2 regions of the Asticcacaulis sp. P2_C5 genome follow, and region 2 is predicted to be linked to the other one. Evidence: predicted binding sites of a transcription regulator. Region 2 holds the regulator's gene; the other holds the start of a gene.
What was found. The regulator LexA, encoded in region 2, represses DNA repair genes until DNA is damaged. The targets are predictions, from matches to a motif close to ATGTTCNCNANNTGTTCT.
Positions count from the first base shown of each region.

Region 1: the regulator LexA is predicted to act here: its motif matches at 3,329-3,346, upstream of AC1DXO_RS05210 (YifB family Mg chelatase-like AAA ATPase).

Region 1 covers NZ_JBFUDU010000002.1:359,132-369,089, forward strand. Annotated here, with positions in the region: gene AC1DXO_RS05200 (hypothetical protein) at 1-145, shown strand, start outside; gene AC1DXO_RS05205 (BRO-N domain-containing protein) at 671-1,471, shown strand; gene AC1DXO_RS05210 (YifB family Mg chelatase-like AAA ATPase) at 1,681-3,237, opposite strand; gene gshB (glutathione synthase) at 3,431-4,384, opposite strand; gene AC1DXO_RS05220 (YraN family protein) at 4,447-4,836, opposite strand; gene rsmI (16S rRNA (cytidine(1402)-2'-O)-methyltransferase) at 4,833-5,696, opposite strand; gene AC1DXO_RS05230 (Lrp/AsnC family transcriptional regulator) at 5,852-6,286, opposite strand; gene AC1DXO_RS05235 (cysteine hydrolase family protein) at 6,395-6,946, shown strand; gene AC1DXO_RS05240 (M13 family metallopeptidase) at 6,956-8,863, shown strand; gene AC1DXO_RS05245 (hypothetical protein) at 8,874-9,380, opposite strand; gene AC1DXO_RS05250 (porin family protein) at 9,606-9,958, opposite strand, start outside.
Region 2 covers NZ_JBFUDU010000014.1:68,591-78,548, forward strand. Annotated here, with positions in the region: gene lpxB (lipid-A-disaccharide synthase) at 1-307, shown strand, start outside; gene AC1DXO_RS21735 (hypothetical protein) at 350-1,462, shown strand; gene gltA (citrate synthase) at 1,622-2,911, opposite strand; gene gltX (glutamate--tRNA ligase) at 2,986-4,413, opposite strand; gene AC1DXO_RS21750 (ComEC/Rec2 family competence protein) at 4,607-6,682, shown strand; gene lexA (transcriptional repressor LexA) at 6,816-7,517, opposite strand; gene trpC (indole-3-glycerol phosphate synthase TrpC) at 7,617-8,411, opposite strand; gene trpD (anthranilate phosphoribosyltransferase) at 8,442-9,470, opposite strand; gene AC1DXO_RS21770 (anthranilate synthase component II) at 9,463-9,958, opposite strand, start outside.

The DNA of each region.
Region 1 (9,958 bases), on a different contig from region 2:
TGTTAAACAGTCTATGGCTGAGGCTTCAGAAACGCCGAAAGAGAAACCGATGTCTGATGGTTCAATAACACCGAAAGAGAAACCGCTGACTGAGAACCAGAAAGCTGTTAATGAACTTATCAGAAGATCTCAACAGAATAGATAGGGATCACATACTCTATTATTCGAATACCTTTTATTCGAGAGGTGGCTAAAATTTTACTGAAACGCATATGGACTTGGATAGTCAATCTGTTCGGGGATGACGATGACGACGATGTTGGCGGCGATACCGCTACGCGGATGTTGTATCGTAAACGTAAGTGAGACTGACTCAGTTTCAGTAATGATAGCGTTAACATTGCTTGATATAAAGATTGGTTTATATGCAGATGTCTTTATATCTGCGTAATTTATGAATTATTAACCAACTATTTCTCGGAATATATTGAGATTATACTTATTCACGCTTGAAACATAACGCCGTTCGCATCATAGTCCCAAAGGCCAGAATCAAAAAGAGGCCGAAGGGGTACCAGCCCAACGACCTCAAAGTAGATGATGGCGGTTTAACCCGTCTATGGGGCTTGGGAGCGCGCATCAGCAATTGACGGCACAATGTGTCCGTTCGATTCGGTTGTCAACCTCGCAGACGGTTTGTTTTTGAACGCAACCGACTAACGAGGTTTTCATGCAGTACTCTCTAAAAGTTTTTGAAACAGAAGATCACTTCCAATTCCGAACCATCATCCGTGATGGCGAACCCTGGTTCGTCCTGGCAGATGTATGCCGTGCTTTGGAAATCGCCAACTCTCGCGATGCCGCCAGCAGGCTTGATGAGGATGAAAAGGATGTCGCTAATACCGACACCCTTGGCGGAACGCAACGAGTTGCGATTATAAACGAGTCCGGTCTCTATAGCTTGATCCTAACAAGTCGCAAGGAGAGCGCTAAGCGTTTTAAGCGATGGGTGACCTCGGAAGTGTTACCAACGATACGGAAGACGGGGGGTTATGGCGGCCGCGTGCCCGCCTTCATCAAGCGCTTTAACGCCAACTGGGATCGCGTGGACAACGGGTACTTCTCCGTCATCAACGAACTCGTCATCCGCCTTTGGGGTCGCCTTGAACAAGCTGGCCATGTCATGGCCGACAAAACAATCAACGGAACGGAACTTAGGCCAGATGTCAGTGTCGGGCGTGGGTTTTCGGACTGGTTAAAGAAGAACCACCCGACTGTCTGCAACACCTTCAGTTACTATATTCATTCCACGCCGCAGTGTGACGTGGACGCGAGGCAGTATCCCAGGACCATGTTGCCACTGTTCCTTGAGTATGTGGATGATGTTTGGATTCCTGAACAGGCCGAAAACTACTTTAACTCCCGCGATCCGGCAGCCCTGCCTTACCTCCAGAAGCTATTGCCATCGCCGGATAAACCTAAGCCGGGGATGATGAAACAGCGGACGATGAAGCGCCTCAGCGGTCGTTAAACGTCACCTACTGGCAGCGCTGCCTTTAAGCGGCGTTGCGCTGTCAGTACCCCTTCCATTGACGCGACACCGGATGTCGATACCGGGGATCGGGATTCGGTGACATGTTATCAATTACCGAATTAACTACGGCCTTGCCGACATCCGATACCAATAATCTGTACGCTGTTCGCTATAACGGATGCCGGGCCGTCTCGTGAGGCGCTGTGCTACTTCGCCGCCAGGGCCGGGTGCATCGGCGTCTCGTCCTGCATCGGCCCGCGGCGACGATACACCAGGGCTTCGGCGACGTGACGGCGCTGGATGGCGCCCGATTGCTCCAGATCGGCAATAGTGCGGGCGAGGCGCAAGGTGCGCGTCCAGCCGCGGGCCGACAAGTTGGATTGCTGCGCCGCCTGGGTCAACAGGGCCTTAGCCGATGGGTCAAGGGCACAGATCTCTTCCAGGCCGGCACCATGGGCCGTGGCATTAAGCGCATTGCCCGGCGACAGGTCGAGGCGCTCGGCGCGCTCAGTTTGGAGTTTACGGGCAGCTTCGACGCGGGCGCGGACCTCCCTGGAGCCCTCGGCCGGCGGCGGCAGGGCCATATCCATGGCGGTGACCGGCGGGACGTCGATCTGCAGGTCGATACGGTCGATAAGCGGGCCGGAGACGCGGCCCTGGTAGTCCTTCATACAGCGCGGCGCCTTGCCGCATGCGCCTTTTCCGACGCCGCCATACCCGCACTTGCAAGGATTCATAGCCGTTACCAATTGCACGCGGGACGGGTATTTTATGTGGTGGTTGGCGCGGGCGACGACGATCTCGTTGGTTTCGAGCGGCTGGCGCAGCGAATCCAAGGCCTGGGGCGAGAATTCCGGCAGTTCGTCCAAAAAAAGCACGCCGTTGTGGGCCAGCGACATCTCGCCTGGCTTGGCGCGCGTGCCGCCGCCGGTTAGGGCGGCCATGGAGGCAGAATGATGCGGCGCACGAAACGGCCGTTCATTGGTCAGTTCGCCCTTGGCGATCAGGCCGGCCATCGACCAAATCTGCGAGGTCTCCAACAGTTCGCGGTTGTTGAGCGGCGGCAGGATGCCCGGCAGGCGCTGGGCCAGCATCGACTTGCCCGAACCCGGCGGGCCGACAAACAGCAGGTTATGGCCACCGGCGGCGGCGATTTCCAGCGCGCGTTTGGCGACCTCCTGGCCCTTGACCTCATTGAGATCCATGATCTTGGCAGGCACTGCCCGGTCGCCGCGTTTGGGCGCATCGAGAACGAAATGGCCCTTGAAGTGGTTGATCAGGGCGACCATCGACTTGGGCGCCAGGATGGGGACGTCACCCGCCCAGGCGGCTTCGGGCCCGTTGTCGTACGGGCAAATCAGGCCCATGCCGTAGCTGGACGCCGCAATGGCCGCGGGCAGGGAGCCGGCAACCGGGCCGATGCTTCCGTCCAGCCTCAGTTCGCCGATACAGACATATTTCGCCAGGGCGTCTTCGGGGATGATGCCCATCAGCACCATCAAGGCCAGGGCAATGGGCAGGTCGAAATGTGTGCCTTCCTTGGGCAGGTCGGCCGGCGACAGGTTGACCACGATGCGCTTGCCCGGCAGGGACAGGCCCAGGCCGGCGAAACAGCCGCGCACCCGTTCGCGGCTTTCGGCGACGGCCTTGTCACCCAGGCCGACGACCGAAAAGGCCATCTGTCCGGATGTTGTTACAACCTCGGCCTCGACACGCCGGGCCTCAGCCCCTTCGAAAGCGACGGTGGTGACGTGGGCGGGCATATCTGTTCCGTAAGATCGAGGTTTGGAATATCTAGGTCTGGGGTAGTATGTGGAATTATCCACAAGCTATAGCAGAGATTTAGACAAATCAAGAACAAATGTGGAACAAAGACGCATTGTGTTAAGTTAACCTAGGTAAATTTCCATAACGCCCGATAATTTAACAGATTTATGACTTTACCGCCGGCCAGGGTCAGGCGCGGGACGCCAGTTTCTCATCGATTCGATCCCACAGAATGACCCCGGCGTCGATGCCGTCGAAGGCCTTGAGCTGGACCGCCCCGGTCGGCGAGGTGACATTGATCTCGGTCAGGTAGTCACCGATGACGTCAATGCCCACAAACATAAGCTCTTTTTCCTTGAGCACCGGCTTGAGCCGTTCGCAGATCTCGCGGTCGCGCTCGGTCAGGACCAGAGGTTCGGCGCGGCCGCCAACGCGCAGGTTGGAACGCACGGCGCCCTCTTCCGGCACACGGTTGAGGCCGCCGACGATCTCGCCGTCGATCAGGATAATGCGCTTGTCGCCGGCGCTGACCGCCGGGATAAATTTCTGCAGGATGACGGGTTCGCGGCTGATATTGCCGAACAGCTCGACCAGGGAATCGAGATTGCGGTCGCCGGCCTTCAGCTTGATGATACCATTGCCGGCGGCGCCGTGCAGGGGCTTCAGGATACAGTCGCCATGGCGGCGGAAGAAGTCGTCGAGCGCCTCGTAGTCGGAGCTGATCAGGGTCGGTGGTTGCAGACCTTCGAAACGGGTAGCCAGCAGCTTTTCCGGCGCGTCGCGGACGCTTGTCGGGTTGTTGACGACATAGGTCTTCGGATGCAGGGTTTCGAGGAAATAGGTCGCGGTAATATAGGCAATATCGAAGGGCGGGTCCTGACGCATCAGGATGACGTCGATATCGTCGGCCAGGTCGATCCTTTGGTAGTCGCCGGCCGTGACGTGGTCACCCTTGACGGGCCGGATCGTCACCTTGCGCCCGCGGGCAAAGACGCGCCCGTCCTCCATGCTGAGGTGGCGTGCTTCATAAACCCACAGTTCATGGCCGCGTGCCTGCGCCGCCATCATCAGCAGGAAGGTGGTGTCGGAGGCGATGTTGATCTTTTCGATCGGGTCCATCTGGACGGCGACGCGCAGGGCCATGGTGCGTTCCTTCGGTGTTGCGCTTCATATGGGCGATAGGACGGGGCTGGCAAGCTTTGCCGTCAAAAACGTTCGATTTTCTCAAACGCGTTGAGGCTGTGGCGGGGCCAGCGACCGGGCGCCAGAGTATAGAGATCGATCGACAGATCGAGCTTGCGCAAGGCCGGGCGGCTCTGTTGCAGGGCCAGGCCGGCCTGCCACAGGCGGTCCTGCTGGACGGTCGAGACCGATTCGACGGCATTTTCGTGCAGCTGGCGCTGCTTGACCTCGACCACGACGAGGCGGGTGCCTTTGCGGGCCAGGATATCGATCTCGCCCTGCGGCGTTTTCAGGCGAAACCCCAGGATGCGATAGCCTTTCAGCATCAGGTGGATCAGGGCGATATATTCGGCGAACCGGCCGCGGTTGCGCGCTTTTCGTCCGCGATCCTGGCGGTTCGTCGATCGCTTCACCTGTCTTTACCTTTGAGCTCCAGCGCCTTCTGATAGATCAGCTTACGCGGCAGGCCGAAGACGCCGGCCAGTTGCTGGGCGGCATCGGACGGCGAATAGTGTTCCAGGGCCAGGCGCAGGGCGTCCTCGAGATTGTCGGCGGACGGTGCGGCCTCGGTTGGTGGCGCGACGACGATGACGATCTCACCCTTAGGTTCGGCGAGGGCTGGATCGCTGGTGAGCGTACTCAAGGTGCCACGATGGCCGGTTTCATACAGCTTGGTCAGTTCACGGCAGACACAGGCTTCGCGGTTGCCCAGGACGGCCAGCATGTCGCCCAGGGCGTCGTGCAGGCGCGGTCCGGTTTCGAAGAAAATCAATGTCGTCCGTGTACTGACGAATTCGGCAAGGAAGGTGTGGCGCGCTGCCGATTTGTTGGGCATGAAGCCGGCAAACAGGAAGCGGTCGGTCGGCAGGCCTGACAGGCACAAGGCGGCCAGCACGCTGGAGGCGCCGGGCAGGGGGTGGACCTTGGCGCCTGCCTCGACGGCCGCGCCGACGAGACGGAAGCCCGGATCGGAAATCAGCGGTGTGCCAGCGTCCGAGATCTGGGCGATGATCTGGCCTTCAGACAGGCGTTGCAGAATCTCTGGCATGACCTGAGGGCCGGCATGGTCGTCGTAACGAATCAGCTTTTTCTTGATGTCATAGGCGGAAAGCAGCTTGCCGGCGACGCGGGTGTCTTCGGCGAGGATGACATCGGCGGCGCGCAGTACGTCGAGCGCGCGCAGGGTGATGTCGCGCAGATTGCCGATCGGCGTCGCCACGATATAGAGGCCGGGGCTGACGGGACGGGGTGGCGGGGCGAAAAGGCTTTCCATCACGGCTGAGTAGCAGATTTGCGCCGCTTGACGAATGTTAAAAAGACTTGGTGATTAAGGTGGAATTGCCCCCTCCGTCGCCGACAAGCGGCGCCACCTCCCCCGAACGCCCTGCGGGCTACAGGGGAGGACTACCAAAAAGGGAAGCTGATCCTCTAAAGACGGACGGCCGATTGGACCGTGGCGATGCCGGGCAGGGCCGACAGGCGGTTGATCAGGTCTGACAGGGCATGGGCGTTCTTCACCTGGACGACCACATAGGCGTCGATCGGGCCGGTTACCGAATAGTATTGCGTGATTTCCGGCCAGTGGCGGAACTTGGCGACGACCGGAAAACACGGACGCTGGCTGAAGGTGATCGACAGCACCGCCCCCAAGCCGTCTTCGTTGATCGGCTCGGCAAGGACGGCACGATAACCAATGATGATCCTTTCGCGCTCCAGCCGGGCTATACGCGCCTGCACCGCCGTCCGCGATAGATTGACCGCCTGGGATAGCGCCGTCAGGGTCAGGCGCGCATTGCCCAGCAGAAGCGCGATCAGCTTCTCGTCGATTGCGTCGCGGCCACCGCCGATTTGCCGGTCATTCATGGGATATTCAGTCGTTTCGCAAGGCGGACCGGCGTCTTGTTCATGGAAGCCGACCCTTTCAAAACCTATGATCTGCGGTCACGGACAGGCTGTCAAGGCGGGTGAAAAATGCAGGATAGACGAGAAGCCCTGATCGTTATCGATATGCAGGCCGGGTTCGACGATCCGCGCTGGGGACGACGCAACAATCCCGATGCGGAAACCCATGGACGGCATGTGCTGGACCTGTGGCGGTCAAGCGGGCGCCAGGTAATCATTGTACGCCACGATTCGCTGACTCCGGCGTCGCCCCTGTTTCCGGGCGCGGCGGGCAACGCCCTGAAACCCGGTTTCGCGCCGCGTGACGGAGACTGGTTGATCGCCAAGTCGGTCAACAGCGCCTTTATCGGCACGGATCTGGAGGCGCGATTGCACGCCGCCGGCATCACGGCCGTGACCATTTTCGGAATCACCACTGACCAGTGCGTATCGACCACGGTTCGCATGGCCAGCAATCTCGGCTTTGAGACGACGCTGATCGAAGATGCCTGCGCCTGTTTCGGACAGATATCACCCGAAGTTCATCCGGTGAGCGCCGAGATCATCCATCTGGCCCACGTCACCACCTTACATACCGAATTTGCCCAGGTCGTGAAGGCTTGCGACCTGGTGACCGCCTAGGAGGCTATCATGCGTCGAATTTTTGCCGCGACCGCCATTGCTGTTGTCCTGTGTACGCCGGCGTTCGCGCAGGACAAGGTCAGGCCCGGCGACGACTTCTATCGTTATGCCAATGGTGACTGGCTGAACGCTACGTCCCTGCCCGAAGGTGCGTCGAGCTACGGTACGACCGCCATGCTGATCGCCCAGAACAAGCTGCGCGTTCGCGACCTCATCGTGGGCAGCCAAGATTCCAGGATCAGCGACTACTATGCCAGCCAGATGGACGTCGAGGGCATCGAGGCCAAGGGCTTGACGCCCCTGGCCTCGGACCTCGCCTCAATCGATGCCATCGGCGATCGTCGTGCCTTGTCAGCATGGCTGGGTCGTGCCATGCGGCTGGACGACGGCACCAACAGCCAGACCGATGGTCTGTTCGGCCTGTGGGTCCATCAAAATTTCCACGATCCGGACCATTATGCAGCGCATCTGGTGCAGGGCGGACTTGGGCTGGACCGCGACGCCTATGGCGACGCTTCGGCGCGCGAGACCTATCGCGCGCATATAGCCGCCGTGCTGAAACTGGCGGGCTTGAGTGATTCGGACGCGCGGGCCGCCAGCGTCATCACCTTGGAAGCCGAGATAGCCAAGGCGCATGCCTCGGCTGAAGACGCCGCCGATGTCGTCAAGACCGACAACAGCTGGCATCGCGGCGATTTAGCCGTCAAGGCACCCGGCATGGACTGGGACGCGTGGCTTATGGGTGCCGGTCTCGACCAGCGGGACAATTTCGTTGTCTGGCAACCCTCGGCCGTTATCGGATCATCGGCCCTGGTCGCCAGCCAGCCGCTGGCGACGTGGAAGGATTATCTCACCTTTCACCTGATCGAACATTATGCCGCCGTGCTGCCGAAAGCCTTTGGTGCTCAATCGGCGGATCGCCAGGCCCAGGCCATCGCCGCCACTAACGGCGCCCTGGGCGAGGCGGTGGGGCAGCTCTATGTCGCGCGCTATTATCCGCCTGCGTTCAAGGCGGCCGCAGCTAGCATGGCGGAAAACCTGCGCCTGAGCTTCCGCGCCCATATCGATAATGCGGCCTGGATGTCGCCACAGGCCAGGGTCGCGGCGCTGGCCAAGCTTGAGACACTTACAACCGGGGTTGGCTATCCCGATCAGTGGACGGACTATTCTGCGTTCAAGGTGGTGCGCGGTGACGCCTATGGCAATCTGCGCCGCGCCGAAGCCTTCGCCTACGACCAAAGCCTGGTCAAGCTCGGGCGGCCGGTCGATATCGGCGAGTGGGCGCTGTTGCCGCAATCGGTCGGCGCCATCCTCAATTTCAGCCCCAATTCGTTGCAGTTTTCGGCGGGTGTGCTGCAGCCGCCCTATTTCGATCCCGAGGGTGATCTCGCGTCCAATTACGGCTCGGCCGGCGCCGGCATGGCGCATGAACTCAGCCATACCTTCGACGAACTGGGCAGGCTCTATGACGCCCAGGGAAGGCTTGGGGACTGGTGGACGGCGGACGACGAGGTGCGATTCCACGCCATGGCCGCGCCTCTGGTGGCGCAATACAACGCCTATTGTCCACAATCCGGACTGTGCCTCAACGGGAAGCAGGTCGAGGGCGAAAGCGTTGGTGATCTTGTCGGGCTACAGGTGGCACATGACGCCTATCTGCGGGCATTAGGCGGCAAGCCGGATGTGGTCATCAACGGCCTGACCGGCGAGCAGCGCTTCTTTCTGGCCTTTGCCCAGCGTTGGCGCAAGGTGCAGAGCGAAGCGGCGCTGCGTCAGCAGATCGCCACCGACACGCATGCCCCGGGCGAATACCGTGCCGATACAGTGCGCAATGTCGATGCCTGGTACGACGCTTTCGGCATCAAGCCGGGTGACAAGCTCTATCTGAAGCCTGAGGATCGTGTGCGCCTGTGGTAAGGATGCAAGCCTAGTGGCAGAGGTCTTGAGTTGACAGGCCCAGCGATTCGACAAGAGCGCGGAGCGCATTCCAGTCTTCCTCGACCCATGTCTTTTCTGACTGTTTGATCGGCAGGGCGCCCGCATTGTGACAGCACAGGCAGATGTTGATTTCCCCGATCTTTTTACCGGTGGCATCTCGATAGACGAAAAAGTGGTGGGGTTCGTAGCACTCGGCAAGTTCCCGCACCGGGTCTCCCTGTATGACCGTGACCTTCTGAAAAGCCGCTTCGAACTGCACGCGTTGTTCGGCTGTAAGGCGGACTGGTGGCACAGGCGGATTGGCCGGGATCTTGTATTTATAGTTCTTATCGAGGGTGGGTTCCGGGTCGGTGTAGACTTCGATATAGGCGGCGTTCGGATAAAATGCGACGGCGCTCTTTTCCACCTTGATCTCCGCAGGCTGCTTGGGACGAGTGTCGCAGGCCGCCAGGAAACACAAGCCCGCCATGGCCAGGCCTAAAATCACTTTCAGCATCGATAAATCCCCCTGTGTTCATGGGACGCTACGCCAGATTGCTTTGCCCTGCAACGGCGGGTGCGGAGATGGTGCACGAGCTCAGCTACCCCCTCGACTAAGTGGGCAGGCATTCTGGGGGGCGGTTGGCGGAGGAGACGCGATTCCACACTGTAGTGTGTGCCGAGAAGCAAAAACGCCGCCCTGTTGCCAGGACGGCGTCATTGTCCGAATTACAGCCGCAGTTTAGAACTTGCGGACGTAGGCGACTTGATAGGCGTTTACGTTGCCGTCATCACCGAAGTTGTAGCGGGTGAAATCGGCGCGGACGCCGTTCTTGCCACCCTTCGGGAAGTAGCGCACGCCGACGCCGTAGGCAGCGCCCGAGTAGTCCAGCGAAACCGAGTGACCAGCCGTCGAGCCGGAAACCTGCATCTGGGTGTAACCCAGGCGCGCGGTGAAATCGGTGTTGGCCGAAATCGGCCAGGTGCCGACCAGGTAAGCCGTGGCGTTGTGATCGAGCTTTACGTCGATGTCGTAGCCGCCGTAGGAGATGGTCTTCTTGGTGGCGCCGAAGGCGCCTTCGGCTTCCACAGCGA
Region 2 (9,958 bases):
GATGGTCATCGCCTATAAGGTCGAGCCTCTGACTCACTGGATCTTCAAGAACGTTGCGACGATCAAGTGGGTGACCCTGTTCAACATCGCGGCTGGCAAAGACATCGCGCCTGAGTATATCCAGGACAATTGTACAGCGGATAAGCTGGTTGCGGCTATTGATCGGCGATTTGGTGATAAGGCCTTACGCGACAAGCAGATAGCTGACCAATTTCAGGCGTTGGATCTGATGGGCCGCGGCCAGCGCCCGCCAGCGGAATTGGCGGCAGGGGCTGTGCTGGAGTTTCTCAAGATAAGCACGGTGTGAGTTGTTGCCGTGTCAATCCATTTCGTCGCAGCTTAGATCATAATGTCAACCAACGAACAGATCATACCTTGGTTTCGGTCGCTGTTCGAAGCTATTGACAGAGGCCGTTACGGTCAAAGCGAGGCTGACCTACGTCCTGAGCAGATGATCGAGCAGTGGTGCATTGATTGGGGCAACGTAGCTGTCTCCTGGTTTCGCGCGCTGTCGGAACGCTCAGGTGATCCTGTGCCATCCGTGTCTCAGGAGGAACTCTGGGGACTCTACGCCTTCTCCAGAGTAAACCAATTGCTTTTGCTTGCCTTTCAAGAACCAGGTTCATCTGACAGCGACTGGGCGCAGGATGTGACGCCTGACGAATATCGCAGCTTTCTGTGGCGCTTTGGGTTGGATGCCGTCACCGCCAAACCTTTCTCGCCCTTTTTCCACGAGATTGTAGCGGTCGAACAAACTCCAGACGACGATGCGGCGCCGGTTATACTGCGCGAACTGTGGCCGGCGGTGATGTTAGGGAACTTGCTGATCTCACGCGCTGGTGTGGCCGTGTCCGCCGGCAAGAGCCATGTAAACAAAGACATCGCCGAACGCTCGACCCTATATTTTGAGTACTGCAGACGCAACCGTAAGGTCAGCGATTTGTCGCATGGCTGGGGGCATAATTCGCAATGGCGCACAGATTTTCGTCGTGACTATCTCTTCGACGGTTACTTCCATTTTAACGTCGACGGAGAAGCTTTAACATCAGAGCTACATCCCTACGACGCCCATTGGATCGAGGCCGGCTTGGAAACAGAGGCAAAATTGGTGCCGCTCAGCCATGATGAACGCATCGAACTGCTGATGTATCGCAGCCTTGTCACTATAGAGGTGCCAGATCAAGATCACTGGCCATTCGACGATACCATTTGTGCGCCAACACCGATCGGTCTTGTGGTTACGCGAGACAATGGCGATCGCGTGTGGAGCACGTCCATAGAACCGAAGGCGGACGTGCCGCCTCCCGAACGTCCCACGCTCTTGCCTACGCAAAAGGACCCAGTTGAGCCCGACGATGAAGTACCGCTTTATCGTTGGCGTGACTTTGCACTTCGGAACACTGGTGGCTTTCTTGCCAGCTTGCGCGCGTTATGGAACGCAGTTTTGCGCGACCGGCAATAGGATAAGTTGGCGCGCATCAACCCAATCCGCCCCGCGTTGTGGAGTCCGTAACCCCGTCGTCATTCCAATAAAAAAGCCCAAGCCCTGAAGGGGGCTGGGCTATTTTATTGGAAAGGAAGACGTGGGGCCGCAGGCCCCACACCCCGAAACGCGACGGCGCTAACCGCGCGACGACACCGGCACATAATCTCGCTGCGTCGCGCCCGTATACAGCTGCCGCGGACGGCCGATCCTCTGCGATGGGTCCTCGATCATTTCCTTCCATTGCGCGATCCAGCCCACCGTACGCGCCAGGGCGAATAGCACGGTAAACATGGTCGTCGGGAAGCCCATGGCCGACAAGGTGATGCCGGAATAGAAGTCGACGTTTGGATACAGCTTGCGTTCAATAAAGAACTCGTCGCTCAAGGCCACGCGTTCCAGCTCCTTGGCGACCTGGAACAACGGATCATTGGCGTCGCCCACCGCCGCCAGAACCTCGTCGGCCGACTGCTTCATCACCGTCGCCCGCGGATCGTAGTTCTTGTACACCCGGTGACCGAATCCCATCAGGCGGTACTTGCGGTCCTTCACCCCGGCGACAAATTCCGGAATCCGCTCCGGCGTACCGATTTCCTTCAGCATGTTCAGCGCCTCTTCATTGGCGCCGCCATGGCTGGGGCCCCACAGGCAGGCAATGCCGGCCGCGATGCAGGCAAACGGATTGGCGCCCGACGATCCCGCCAGACGTACTGTCGAGGTCGAGGCATTCTGTTCGTGATCGGCGTGCAGGATGAAGATGCGGTCCATGGCCTTGGCCAGGACCGGGTTCACCACATAGTCTTCCGCCGGCACAGCGAAGCACATGCGCAGGAAGTTTTCGGAATAGCTCAGCTTGTTCAGGGGATGCACGAACGGCTGGCCCAAATTGTACTTGAACGCCCGCGCCGCGATCGTCGGCATCTTGGCGATCAGACGGTGCGCCGAAATTTCGCGCTGGCGCAGATCATGGATGTCCAGACTGTCGTGATAAAAGGCTGACAGGGCGCCAACCGCGCCGGTCATGACGGCCATCGGGTGGGCGTCGCGGCGGAAGCCCGAGAAGAAACGGTCGAACTGCTCATGCAGCATGGTATGACGCGTAATCGTCGTCTCGAACTGCTCGAACTCGGCCGCCTTGGGCAATTCGCCGTGCAGCAGCAGATAGCATACCTCGAGGAAGCTCGACTTTTCCGCCAGTTGGCCGATCGGATAACCACGGTGCAGCAATACGCCGGCATCGCCGTCGATATAGGTGATCTTGCTTTCGCAGGCCGCCGTCGACGTAAAGCCCGGGTCGTAGGTAAAGGCGTCTGTCTCGGCATATAGCTTGCGGATGTCGATGACGTCCGGGCCGAGCGTGCCCTTGGAAACGGGGAGGTTGACGACCTTATCGCCGAGCGTCAGCTGGGCTGGTGGAGTCTGGGACATGTTACGCTTACCCCTAGTTTGTGTTTGTGCGGCGCAACGAAAACTGCGCTGCGCCTGCTATATAAACAGTCTTCCTAAATGAAAAGAGCCTCATTCAGCCGTGACAGGCTCTCCTCGCGCCCAAGAGCAGCGAAAACCTTGGAAATGTCCGGAGCCGGATGGCCGCCGGACAGGATGCCGCGCAACACCGGACCTATCTTCCCAAAGCCAATGCCTTCATTTTCAACGAATTTCTTCAATGCGGCGTCCGTTGCGTCAGCCTCCCAGGCCGTCCACGTCAACACATTTTCGTGAAGACGCTTAAGGCGTGACACGGTTTCCTCAGTCAGCAAATTTTTTGTCTTGTCGTCGAGCGTAAACGGCCCCTTCGCCAGAGCGAAATGCGCCAGTTCTCCTAGCTGAACAAGGGTCTGGGCGCGTTCCTTGACCAGGGGCAGGGTGCGCGCCAGGATCGCCCGCGTCGGTGCATCGTCGACATGGCCATGACGGTGCAGGTCGGCGGCGATCAGGTCGATCAAACGCGCGTCGTCACATGCCCGGATCCAGTGGGCATTGACCGAGCCCAGCTTGGCGAAATCCAGCCGTGAGGGCGCGCGGTTGATATCGCCGATGTCAAACCAGGCGATCGCCTGGGCATCGTCGAAAATCTCGTCATCGCCATGCGACCAGCCCAGCCGCGCCAGGTAGTTGCGCATCGCCTCAGGCAAATAGCCAAGGTCCTGATAATCGCCGACGGCCTGGGCGCCGTGGCGCTTGCTCAACTTGGCGCCGTCAGGGCCGTGAATCAACGGGATATGCGCGAACACCGGCACATCCCAGCCCAGCGCCTGATAGATCAGACTCTGGCGGGCGGCGTTATTCAGATGGTCGTCACCACGGATAATATGCGTGATGCCCATATCATGGTCATCGACCACGACGGCCAGGTTATAGGTCGGCGTGCCGTCCGATCGCAGCAGGATCAGATCGTCCATGTCCTTGGTGTTAAAGCGCACATCGCCCTGGACGGCGTCGTGGATCACCAGCGGCTCGTCCAGCGGGCCCTTGAAGCGGACCACATGCGGCTGGGCCAGTTGCTCGGCCGTCGCCGTCCTGTCGCGCCAGCTTGAGCGCAAGGCGTGGCCGGCGGCGCGAGCTTCCTCACGCGCCGTTTCGGTTTCTTCGGTCGTCATGAAACAGGCATAGGCGCGGCCGCGCGCCAGCAGATCGGCCACGGCTTCCTTGTGGCGGCCCTCGCGGGTGTGCTGGAACAGGATTTCGCCGTCGGCCTGCAGGCCCAGCCAATTCAGGCCTTCGAAGATCGCGTCGACCGCCGCGGCCGTCGAGCGTTCACGATCGGTGTCCTCGATGCGGATCAGGAACTTGCCGCCGGTATGTTTGGCATAGAGCCAGTTGAACAGAGCCGTGCGCGCGCCGCCGATATGCAGGTAGCCGGTCGGCGAGGGGGCGAAGCGCGTAACAACGGCGGTTGAGCCTGAGTCTTGTGTAAGGTGCTGTGTCATGATCAAGTGCAGTCAACGGGTCTGAAAACGGTGCGCCCTTATAACCGGGTTTAACCTTCACCCAAGCGATTTTTAAACCACGGGGTAGGGGCTTCGTTTGCCAGCATGGTTCGGATCAGGCGCGACTGCGGCCGCAGCGTGGTTTCGTGCGGCTGTGGAGCATCAGCGCGGGCGGCTTTTCCTGTGGCTGCCGGTGGCTCTGGGCCTGGGCGCCGCAATTTATCTGTACTTGCCATCGGAGCCCTCGTGGGCATGGACGTTACTTCCATCAATATTGACGGCGGGGCTGCTGCTTCTGGCACGACGGATGAGGCTGGACGGCTACGGTACGAATATCCTTATGCTTATTCTGTTTATCAGCGTGGGATTTGCGGCGGCCAAACTGCGTACGGAGCAAGTCAGGGCGCCGGTTATCGACCCTGAGCACAGCGAATATGTCATTACAGCCTTCGTCATCGACGATATCTCGTCATCGCAGGATCAGCCGCGCCTGCTTCTGGCGCCGGTGACGATCAACGGATTGGCGGCAGACAAGACGCCGATTCGTTTGCGCGTCTCTTTGAAGTCCGGGGCCGTGGAAGCTGCCGGCATCGAACCCGGCGACGCCATAACCGCATTTGCCCTGCTGAATCCGCCGCCGGCGCCGTCCATGCCGGATGGCTACGACTTCGCCCGAAGCGCCTATTTTCAAAGCGTTGGCGGCGTCGGCTTTATCCCCGGACGGATTGAGAAGGTCGACGCGCCGCATGCCGACCTCGGTCTAAGGTGGGTCATGATGGTCAATCGCGCCCGCTGGCATCTCACCCAGGCGATATCGCACCAGATTGCGCCGGGTTTCGCTCATAATCCGGAACTCGGCGGCTTCGCGGCGGCCCTGGTCACCGGCCATCAGGCCCTGGTCCCAGCCGCCTTGATCGACACTATGCGCGATTCCGGCCTGGCCCATATCCTCTCCATATCTGGCGTGCACATGGCCGTTGTCGGTGGCTTTGTCTTCTTTGGCTTGCGCTGGCTTATGGCCTTGGTTCCCGCCTTTGCCCTGAGTTTTCCGATCAAGAAACTGGCAGCCGCCATAAGCCTCGTCTGTATTCTGCTGTACCTGTCCATCTCGGGCATGCCTGCGCCGGCTATCCGCGCTGCGATTGTTGCCTGCGTCGCCTTTGCCGCCATTCTGTTCGATCGTCAGGCCATCAGCCTGCGCGGCCTCGCCATGGCTGCCATGGCGATCCTGCTCACCACGCCCGAAGCGGTTATTCAACCAGGTTTCCAGATGTCGTTTGCCGCGACGGCGGCCTTGCTGGCGGTCTACGAAATCCACGAATCTGAGATAAGAGAGCTCAGCGTGCCGTGGTGGGTGAGGGCGATACAGACCTCTGTCCAGGGTGTGCGCTTGTCTGTGGTCATCTCGCTGGTCGCCACTTTTGCCACCTTGCCCCTGGCCATAGCCTATTTCAACCGTATCTCCGTCTACAGCCTGGTGTCCAACCTGTTCGAAGCCCCGATTACGGGCTTTATCGTCATGCCATGCCTGGCTGTCGGCACCGTCCTGGCCGGTACACCCGTCGGCTGGATATTTCTGCGCATATCGGCTGCCGGACTATGGCTGATCGAGCGCGTGGCCGCCCTGACCGCCGGCCTGCCGCACGCCGTGATCACCTGGCCATCCGCGCCGCCACTTGTCCTGCCGGCGGCCCTTCTGGGCGTCCTGTGGACATGTCTGGTGCGAGGGCGTTTGCGCTGGGCTGGTGTCGTCATCGCCAGTGCTATCCTGTGGTGGCCGCGCTTGCCGGCGCCTGACGTCTGGATCGATCCGCAGGGCGGCAATGCCGCAATCCGCACCGCCCATGGCGCCTATGTCCTGCGCCCTAAGGTGCGCCAGTATGGCTTTGAGCAATGGACGCGCCATTATGGCCTGGACGCGCTTGACGATACTGAACGTGCCAGAAACTACCTGTGCAAGGGCTATGGCTGTATCCCGACGTCAGAAAACCAGGTCAAGGTTGCCTTCTGGTTCAGCAACAAGCCGCCCAAACCCGACCGCCTGGCCGAAATGTGCAGGTCGAGTGGTCTGGTCGTGCTGCGCAATCCAGTCGGTGACTGGCCGCAGGCCTGTGCCGGCATCAATCACATCAGCGCCGGGGATTTCAGACGCCTGGGCGCGCTCGAACTGACGCGAACGCAAAACGGCTGGGCGATCAAGGCCGCCCAGCCGCTACGCGGTCATCGTTACTGGTCTTCAATCTCGGAAAGCGAGGACGGCGAAAATTGAAAAGCGCGGCTGGCCCGGCACGGTGAGCCGAAAATGTCTGGCTTTCGAGCACGTGAAGCGAAGTGTACTCAAGTACATGAGCAAGCGCGCGCAGGAAGACGGGCATTTGCAGGCCACCGGACCGGGTCAGAGGTTAGTGGTAGCGGCGCATGAGGCCAACAAGTCGCCCTTGCACCTTCACTTGCGCATCATTGTAGATCTGGGTTTTATAGGCCGGATTGGCCGCTTCCAGGGCGATCGACGCGCCCTTCTTGCGCAGGCGCTTGAGCGTCGCCGTATGATCATCGACCAGCGCGACCACGATCTCACCCGACTGGGCCGTCTCGGTCTTCTTGATGACGACGTAGTCGCCGTTCAGGATGCCGGCATTGATCATCGAATCGCCGTCGATTTCGAGGATATAGTGCTCCCCCGCGCCCAGCATGTTTTCCGGTACGCGAATGCGGTCGCGCTCTGTGCCGATGGCTTCGATCGGTCCGCCCGCCGCGATTTTGCCCAGCAAGGGTAGTTCGCGCGTGTCGTCATTGACCGCCTTGGGGGCTTCCGGTGTCGGTCGCGTCCCTTCAACCACCTGCGGCACAAAGGCCTGGCGGCCGCGCGGTGGGGCGGAGGTCGTCGCCTGATCGGGCAGCTTGATAACTTCCAGGGCCCGAGCCCGATGGGCGAGCCTGCGAATGAAACCGCGTTCCTCCAGCGCCGTTATCAGGCGATGGATGCCCGATTTCGATGCCAGATCCAGCGCTTCCTTCATCTCGTCGAACGAGGGCGAAACGCCGGCTTCCTTGATGCGCTCATGGATAAACATGAGCAGTTCGCGTTGTTTCGTCGTCAGCATGGCCGAACACCCTGTGGTTCACCTGCCCCGTTGGCCGGGACAAATCATGAACTTGATGAAGATGTTCTGTATGTGTTCCGGATTAAAGTCAAGTTAATCTCAGGCTGCGGCCAGGAGATTTTTCGTCGCCGCCGTCACATCACCTTGACGCATAAGGCTTTCTCCGACCAGCATCGCCGTTGCGCCGGTAGCAGCCAACCGCTGAACGTCTAACGGTGTAAAGATGCCGCTTTCCGCCACCAGTATGTGGTCAGCGGCAACCATGCCGGACAGGGCTTCGGTCACCGCCAGATCGACATTAAAATCCCTGAGATTACGGTTGTTTATACCGATAAGCTTGGAATTTAGCTTAAGTGCGCGCATCATCTCGTCGGCGTCGTGGACTTCAACCAATGCGTCCATGCCGTAGTGATGGGCGGCACTGATCAAATCCTCCGCCAGGGCGTCGTCGATCATCGCCATAATGACCAGAATCGCATCCGCGCCCAAGGCTCTTGATTCGGTCACCTGCCAGACATCGACCAGAAATTCCTTGCGGATACAGGGCAGGGAGACGGCCGAGCGTGCGGCCTGGAAGTGTGATTCGTGGCCCAGGAAGCTGGGGTGGTCGGTGAGAATCGACAGACAGGACGCGCCGCCGGCTTCATAACAATGCGCCAGGAATGCCGGATCGAAATCTTCGCGAATCAGGCCCTTCGATGGACTGGCCTTCTTGATCTCGGCGATCAGCGAGAGACTCTGAGGTTTCTGGTTGGTGACCAGGGCGCGGGCAAAACCACGCGGCGCGCCGATCGTCTCAATCTGTGATTCGAGCTCGTCCAGCGTCGTCGCACTACGGCGTTGGGCAACGTCCTCGCGCTTGTAGGTCGCGATGCGTTCCAGAATATCAACCATGCCCGTGTCTCCGGCGTCCCAAGAATGTTTTTACAGTGAAGGCGACCCAACAGCCGTGACTGCGACGAGCGTCTCCAGGGCGCGTTTGGCCTGGCCCTTGTCGATAACCTCCGCCGCCAGGGCGATGCCGTCGCGCAGGGTTTCGACCTTGTCGCCAACCAGGAAGGCCGCCGCCGCATTGAGCAGGACGATATCGCGATAGGCACCGGTCTCGCCGTCCAGCAAGGCGCGCAGGGCCGCGGCGTTGTAGTCCGGGGCGCCACCGACCAGATCGGCCAGGTCCGCGCGCGGCAAGCCAACCGCCTCCGGCGTGATACGGAACAGCCGCACCTGGCCGTCGCGCCATTCCGCGACCTCGGTTTCACCCGTCGTCGTCAGTTCATCCATGCCCGAGCCGTGCACCGACCAGGCGTGGGTCGCCCCAAGGGCGCCCAGGGCCTGGGCTATGGGTTCGACGAAACGCGATGAGGGGACGCCGACGACCTGGCGGCGGGCGCCGGCTGGATTGCTGAGCGGCCCCAGCAAATTGAAAATCGTCCGGAAGCCCAGTTGCTGGCGAATCGGTGACACGTGGCGCATGGCGCCGTGGTGCGCCTGGGCGAACAGGAAACAGATTCCGGCCTCATCCAGGGCGCGCTTTTGCTGCTCCAGGGTCGCTTCGATATTGACGCCCAGTGCTGCCAGGACATCAGCTGTGCCGGACTTCGAGGTGATGGCGCGATTGCCGTGCTTGGCGACCTTCAGCCCGCCGCCGGCCGCCACAAAGCCAACCGCTGTCGAAATGTTGAAGGTATGCAGGCCGTCGCCGCCGGTACCGCAGACATCGACCACATCATAGGGGTGATCCAGCTTGATCGCCGCCTGGCGCATGGCGCGGGCACAGGCGGCAATTTCACCGACCGTTTCGCCGCGCAGCCGGATGGCGGTCACCGCCGCGGCGACCTGCGCCGGCGTGGGTTCGCCGCGCAGGCAGGCGGAAAAGAAGGATTCGGCATCGTCGCCATCCAACGTAGCGCCGTCGGCCAGACGCGCCAGCAGCGGCTTGAAGGCGTCAGACATAGAGGTTCTGGCTTTCGATTCCGGCCAAGGCCAGGAAGTTGGCCAGCAACTGATGGCCGCCTTCGGTAGCGATCGATTCGGGATGGAATTGCACGCCGTGAATCGGCCGCGTCTTGTGCTGGACGCCCATGATCTCACCGTCCTCGGTCCAGGCGGTCACTTCCAGATCGGCCGGCAGGGTTTCTTTTTTGATGGCCAGAGAATGATAACGTGTCGCTGTAAATGGATTAGGCAAGTCTTTGAATATGCCGACATTGTTGTGGTGGATCAGAGACGTCTTGCCGTGCATCAAGGTCTTGGCGCGAATGACATCGCCGCCATAGGCCTGGCCGATCGCCTGATGGCCTAGACAAACGCCCAGGACCGGCATGTCTTCGGGGGCGGCGCGCAGCAGGGGCAGGCAGATGCCGGCCTGGTCCGGCGCGCAAGGCCCGGGCGACAACAGAATCGCCTTGGGCGCCAGGGCCAGGGCGTCCTGTACGCTGAGC